2 linked regions of the Methylosarcina fibrata AML-C10 genome follow. The protein of the gene in region 1 interacts with the protein of each later gene in a pairwise test. Links are inferred from orthologs where the notes say so. Each region holds a gene or a part of one and is shown on either strand. Other genes may lie near its edges.

The links.
Region 2: the proteins of gyrA (region 1) and gyrB interact in binary tests that used the Escherichia coli proteins (3 or more experiments, as listed by UniProt). The link is inferred for Methylosarcina fibrata AML-C10 from one-to-one orthologs.

What each region holds. Positions count from the first base shown.
Region 1 is NZ_KB889965.1:1,694,466-1,697,699, forward strand. Bases 20-3,180 are described here. They hold gyrA (DNA gyrase subunit A), read right to left. Parts: upstream 2,827-3,180; coding sequence 220-2,826; downstream 20-219. Other genes in these bases: serC (3-phosphoserine/phosphohydroxythreonine transaminase), read right to left, coding at 20-217. Also shown: more of serC, read right to left, coding at 1-19. UniProt on the Escherichia coli protein: A type II topoisomerase that negatively supercoils closed circular double-stranded (ds) DNA in an ATP-dependent manner to maintain chromosomes in an underwound state.
Region 2 is NZ_KB889965.1:3,654,209-3,657,345, reverse strand. What follows is about bases 4-3,067. They hold gyrB (DNA topoisomerase (ATP-hydrolyzing) subunit B), read left to right. Parts: upstream 4-351; coding sequence 352-2,784; downstream 2,785-3,067. Other genes in these bases: A3OW_RS26080 (DUF2442 domain-containing protein), read left to right, coding at 2,978-3,067; recF (DNA replication/repair protein RecF), read left to right, coding at 4-305. Outside these bases: more of recF, read left to right, coding at 1-3; more of A3OW_RS26080, read left to right, coding at 3,068-3,133. UniProt on the Escherichia coli protein: DNA gyrase negatively supercoils closed circular double-stranded DNA in an ATP-dependent manner to maintain chromosomes in an underwound state.

The DNA.
Region 1 (3,234 bases):
GCAGAAACAAGACCTTATAATTGCCGGGGATCGCCATCAGCGACCTCAGATCGCTTTCCAACTCTTCGGCGATCACGGAAAAAAATTTTCCCCGATGGCTCATTTCCATCACCGACATGCCGCTGTCCCGCCATTCGATCAATTCATCCCTTGCCTGCGCCAAAACGGCCTCGGGCAATGCCGACGGGCCCGCGCTAAAATTATAAACTCGTGACATACTCACTCTTCTCCGGATTCCAGTTCATTTCCGGCATCACCCAATGCCGGCTCTTGTTCATTATCGTCTTCTTCATCCATGAGGCTTTCGCCTTCGATGCGGTCGACCCCGATCACTTTTTCTTTTTTATCCAGGCGAATGATGGTGACGCCCTGGGTATTCCGGCCCACCACCGAAATACCGTCGACCCGCGTTCGAACCAGGGTGCCGCCGTCGGTGATCAGCATGATTTCGTCGTGATCGTTGACCAGCACGGCTCCGACCACGGCGCCGTTGCGCGCCGAAGTCTGGATCGCGATCAGCCCCTGGCCGCCGCGCTTGTGACAGGTAAACTCTTCCAGGCGGGTTCTTTTGCCGTAACCGTTCTCCGTGATGTTCAATACGGTGCCTTCGGTCGCGATGATCAGGGAAATCACTTTCTGTCCTTCCTGCAAGCGCATGCCGCGCACGCCGGAAGCGGTCCGTCCCATCGAGCGCACTTCGCTTTCGTTAAAACAGACGGCTTTGCCTGCGCTGCTGAATAATAATACATTTTGCTGACCATCGGTGACCGCGACGCCGACCAGAGAATCATTCTCCGCCAGATCAATGGCGATTTTACCACTGGTGCGCTGACGCTCGAATTCCGATAACGGCGTCTTTTTCACGGTGCCGGCCGAAGTCGCCATGAAGATGTATTTGTGATCGCTGAATTCACGGATGGGCAGCAGCGCGTTGATTTTTTCGCCTTCTTCCAGAGGCAAAAGATTCACGAACGGCTTGCCCCTGGACGCCCGGCTGGCCACCGGCAATTGATATACTTTAAGCCAGTAAACCTTGCCCAGCGACGAAAAACACAAAATGGTGTCGTGCGTGTTGGCGACGATCAGCTTGTCGACAAAATCCAGCTCCTTGGTCGCCGTGGCCGATTTGCCGCGTCCACCGCGTTTTTGCGCCTTATAATCGTTTAAAGGCTGCGATTTCACGTAGCCCTCGTGCGACATCGTGACCACCATGAGTTCTTCGGTAATCAGATCGCTGTCCGACAGGTCCAGATGATTCTGAATGATTTCGGTACGCCGAGGATCCGAGTAGTTATTCTTGATCTCCACCAGCTCTTCCCGAACGACTTCCATCAGCCGGACGTCGCTGCCCAGAATCGCCAGATACTCATCGATCAGCTCAAGCAATTCTTTGTATTCGTTGACGATCTTGTCCTGTTCGAGGCCGGTCAACCGATGCAGGCGCAAATCGAGGATCGCCTGGGCCTGGTTGTCGGAGAGACGGTAATAACCTCCGACAATGCCGAATTCGGGCGGCAAATCTTCCGGTCGCGAGCGCTGGGAATCGGCTCTGTCGAGCAGCGAGGCCACCAGTCCGGTATTCCAGGTCCTGGCCAACAAACCTTCCCTGGCTTCCGCAGGACTGGCGGAAGTCTTGATCAGCTCGATCATCTCGTCGATGTTGGCCAGAGCCACCGCCAGGCCTTCCAATATGTGCGCTCTTTCTCTGGCTTTGCGCAGATTGAAAAGAGTTCTGCGGGTGACGATTTCCCGCCGGTGTTCGATGAAGGCGCCGAGAATTTCTTTCAAATTCATGCAATGCGGACGCCCGTCCAGCAGCGCCACCATATTGATGCCGAAAACCGTTTGAAACTGGGTCTGCTTGTACAGATTGTTCAGCACGACCTCGGCCACTTCGCCGCGGCGCAACTCGATCACCATCCGCATGCCGTCCTTGTCGGATTCATCGCGCAATCCCGAGATCCCTTCGAGTTTGCCTTCTTTGATCAATTCGGCAATTTTTTCCAGCAGTTTGGCCTTGTTGACCTGGTAGGGCAACTCGGTCGCGATGATCGCTTGGCGGCCGCTCTCGCCGATGTCTTCAAAATGGCAGCGGGCTCGCAAATAAATTTTGCCGCGGCCGGTGGCATAGGCGCTGGCGATGCCGGAAGCGCCGTTGATGATGCCGGCGGTAGGAAAATCCGGTCCCGGAATATGGGTCATCAACTCGCGAATCGTGGTTTCCGGATGATCGATCAACGCCAGACAGGCGCCGACGACTTCCGCCAGATTGTGCGGCGGTATGTTGGTGGCCATGCCGACGGCAATGCCGGAAGAACCGTTGATCAACAGGGCCGGTATTCGGGTCGGCAGCACCTGAGGCTCGGATTCGGATTCGTCGTAGTTGGGGATGAAATCCACCGTCTCCTTATCGAGATCGGCGAGCAGCTCATGGGCGATTTTCGCCATCCGCACTTCCGTATACCGCATCGCGGCCGGCGAGTCGCCGTCCACCGAGCCGAAATTGCCCTGGCCGTCTATCAGCATGTAGCGCATCGAAAACGGCTGCGCCATCCGCACCATCGTGTCATAGACCGCAGTGTCGCCGTGCGGGTGGTATTTACCGATGACGTCCCCGACGATACGAGCCGATTTCTTATAGGGCTTGTTCCAGTCGTTGCCCAGCTCGCTCATGGCGTATAAAACCCGCCGATGCACCGGCTTCAGGCCGTCCCTGACGTCCGGCAAAGCGCGGCCCACGATGACGCTCATCGCGTAATCGAGATAGGATTGCCTCATCTCGTCTTCGAGATTGACAGGAATAATTTCTTTAGCGTAGTTTGACATGAGTCCGTAACAATAAAAGCGCGCTTGTCACGTATGAGCTAAGCGGCCGGGTTTTCCTGGTTGGCCTTTGCCTCACGTCAATGAGGCCCATCCTGCTGCTAAGAGACTTAGGCCGATTTAAATCGGTTATTGTATCAAATTGCTCTGCTGGAGTCGAAGCCTGTAAGCCTCTTATTGTCCGATTCGGAAGCCTGTTTTTTAAGGCATTTTCGGCTCGAGCGCACAATAGCCCATCCATTCGGCCAAGTTGCGCTTTAAAAAGGAATTAATTCGTCCTGACAAGGAAGAGAGAAACGCTCCGGAATATAAACCGGCATCCGCCGGGGGCTTTCTCCGGATGGTCCATGTTTGCTGTTTCAATTGTTAACACGCCTTCAAGCCGTGAAGACGCATTGACGGAACGATTCC
Region 2 (3,137 bases), 2.0 Mb from region 1 along the record:
TAATCAACGACAAGCCGGCGAAAGATATTATCTCGCGCGGCCAGCTAAAATTACTGGTAATCAGCCTGAAGCTGGCCCAGGTAAGGCTGCTGGCCAATGAATCCGGAGACCCCGGCTGCATTCTCATCGACGACTTTGCGGCCGAGTTGGACGCGTTCAATCGAGCCAGGCTATTGGAGCATTTATCCGCGATGAATTGCCAGGTTTTTATCACGGCCACTGAAGTCAACGAATTCGGCGATTTGACGGCCTTGAAGGATTACAAAATGTTCCATGTGGAACATGGAAACATAACCCCGGTTTGATGTTCCACGTGGAACATCGACAAAGCATCAGCCAACAGGAACACACATGAGTAATGAGATCGAACAAGAGAAAAGTAAAGATCAATACGACAGCTCCAACATTCAGGTATTAAAAGGACTGGACGCGGTCAGAAAGCGTCCAGGCATGTATATCGGCGACACCGACGACGGTACCGGACTGCATCACATGGTATTCGAAGTGGTGGACAACTCCATCGATGAAGCGCTCGCCGGCTACTGCAAAGAAGTCAAGGTGGTGATCCATAACAACGGCTCGGTCACCGTAGCGGACGACGGCCGCGGCATTCCCGTCGACATTCACGAGGAAGAAGGCCGTTCGGCCGCCGAAGTAATCATGACCGTGCTGCATGCCGGCGGAAAATTCGACGCCAATGCTTATAAAGTCTCGGGCGGCCTTCACGGCGTCGGCGTTTCGGTCGTCAACGCCTTGTCCGAAGAGCTGAACCTGGAGATCCGCAAGAACGGGCGCCTTCACAAACAAAAATACGTCATGGGCGAACCCGCCGCTCCGCTGGCGGACGTAGGGCCTGCCGAGGGCTCGGGCACGTTGATCAACTTCAAACCCAGCCCCAAAACCTTTACCGACGTCGAGTTTCATTACGACATTCTATCGAAACGATTACGCGAACTGTCCTTCCTGAATTCCGGCGTGCGCATTAGCCTTGAAGACGAAAGAAGCGGAAAATCGGACGTCTTCGAATTTGAAGGCGGCATTTCCGCTTTCGTGGAACATCTGAACAAAAACAAAACGCCGCTGTTTCCTGAAGTGTTTCATTTCATTTCGGAAAAAGAAGGCGTCGCCGTCGAAGTCGCCATGCAATGGAACGATTCGTACCAGGAAAACGTATTCTGCTATACCAACAACATTCCGCAACGCGACGGCGGCAGCCATCTGGCCGGATTCCGAAGCGCGCTCACCCGGACGCTCAACCAGTACATCGAATCCAGCGGCCTGGCGAAAAAAGAGAAAGTATCGCCCAGCGGCGACGACGCCAGGGAAGGCTTGACCGCGGTTCTGTCGGTCAAAGTGCCGGATCCAAAATTCTCTTCCCAGACCAAGGACAAACTGGTCTCTTCGGAAGTCAAGCCTCTGGTGGAGTCGGCGATGACCGAAAAATTCCAGGAGTTTCTGCTGGAAAGGCCGCAAATCGCCAAAATCGTCGTATCCAAGGTGATCGATGCGGCCCGGGCACGGGAAGCGGCGCGGCGGGCCCGCGAAATGACGCGGCGCAAGACCACCCTCGATATCGCCGGATTGCCCGGAAAGTTGGCCGACTGCCAGGAAAAAGACCCGGCCTTGTCCGAACTGTTCCTCGTCGAAGGGGATTCCGCGGGCGGCTCGGCCAAACAGGGCCGCGACCGCAGGACCCAAGCCATTTTGCCGCTGAAAGGTAAAATTCTCAACGTCGAAAAAGCTCGCTTCGACAAAATGCTTTCTTCCGAAGAAGTCGGCACGCTGATTACCGCCCTGGGCTGCGGCATCGGCAAGGACGAATACAACCTGAACAAGCTGCGTTACCACCGCATCATCATCATGACCGACGCCGACGTCGACGGCTCGCACATCCGCACGTTGTTGCTGACGTTTTTTTACCGGCAACTGCCCGAAATCGTCGAAAAGGGCTATATCTACATTGCCCAGCCGCCGCTGTATAAAGTGAAGAAAGGCAAACAGGAGCATTACGTCAAGGACGACAGCGCCCTAAACGAATACTTGATTCAACTGGCGCTCGACAAGGCGCAGCTTTTTACCGATGCGGGACTGCCTCCGATACAAGGCCAGGGCCTGGAGAAACTGGCCAGGCACTACACCGACGTCGTCAACATCGTCAAACGCTTGGGCCGCCGCTACGACGACACTTTCCTGGAACAACTGATGACTTCGCCCGTGCTGACCGAGGAAATGAAGCAGGACCGGCAGCCGCTTTCGGACTGGCTGGCCGGAATCCGCGAGCAACTGGCCGGAAAACACAAAAAAGTCCTCTTTTCAATCGAGCTGGACTACAAAACAAGCCACGACTTCTCTGTCAGTATCAGCAAGAGAGAGCACGGCAATACCAAAATCTTCGTATTGCCGGCCAGTTTTTTCAACAGCAAGGATTACCAGGAAATCGCCCATTACGCCAGACAGACGGCGGATATGTTCAATGAAAACTCCTATCTGCAAATGGGCGAGAGACAGCAACCGGTCGCCAACTTCAAGGAAGCCTTCGACTGGATGATGAAGGAGACCAAGAAAGGTCAGCACATCCAGCGCTACAAAGGGCTGGGCGAAATGAATCCGGAACAGCTCTGGGAAACCACGCTGGACGCCAACAACCGCCGCCTGCTGCAAGTCAAGATCGAAGACGCCATCGCCGCCGACGAAATCTTCACGACGCTGATGGGCGACGTAGTCGAGCCGCGTAGGGATTTTATCGTCAAGAACGCGCTGGATGTGGCGAATCTGGATGTTTAGATTGTTTGTTGCCGACTTTCTAAGTTAACGAAAAACCTCATCGTTTATGAGTCGAAAGGTCGATGGATGTCACACGCAAGCTTAAACAGGCAGAAATCGACCTAATGATGTATCCATCAGTAAAAACTGTATTCCCCGGGATGATTACTTGCTTGACATAAGCTTTAGTAACGGCGAAAGCGGCGTATTGGATATGAAGCCATATTTGAATTTTGGCGTTTTTAATCGAATTAAAGATTATCGCTCTTTTGAAAAGGTTGCAGTTGTCTTCGATACGATTGAATGGGAAGCAGGAGTCGACCTGGATCCTGAGTTTGTTTACGATCACTGTAAGAAGGCATTGCCCTAACCGG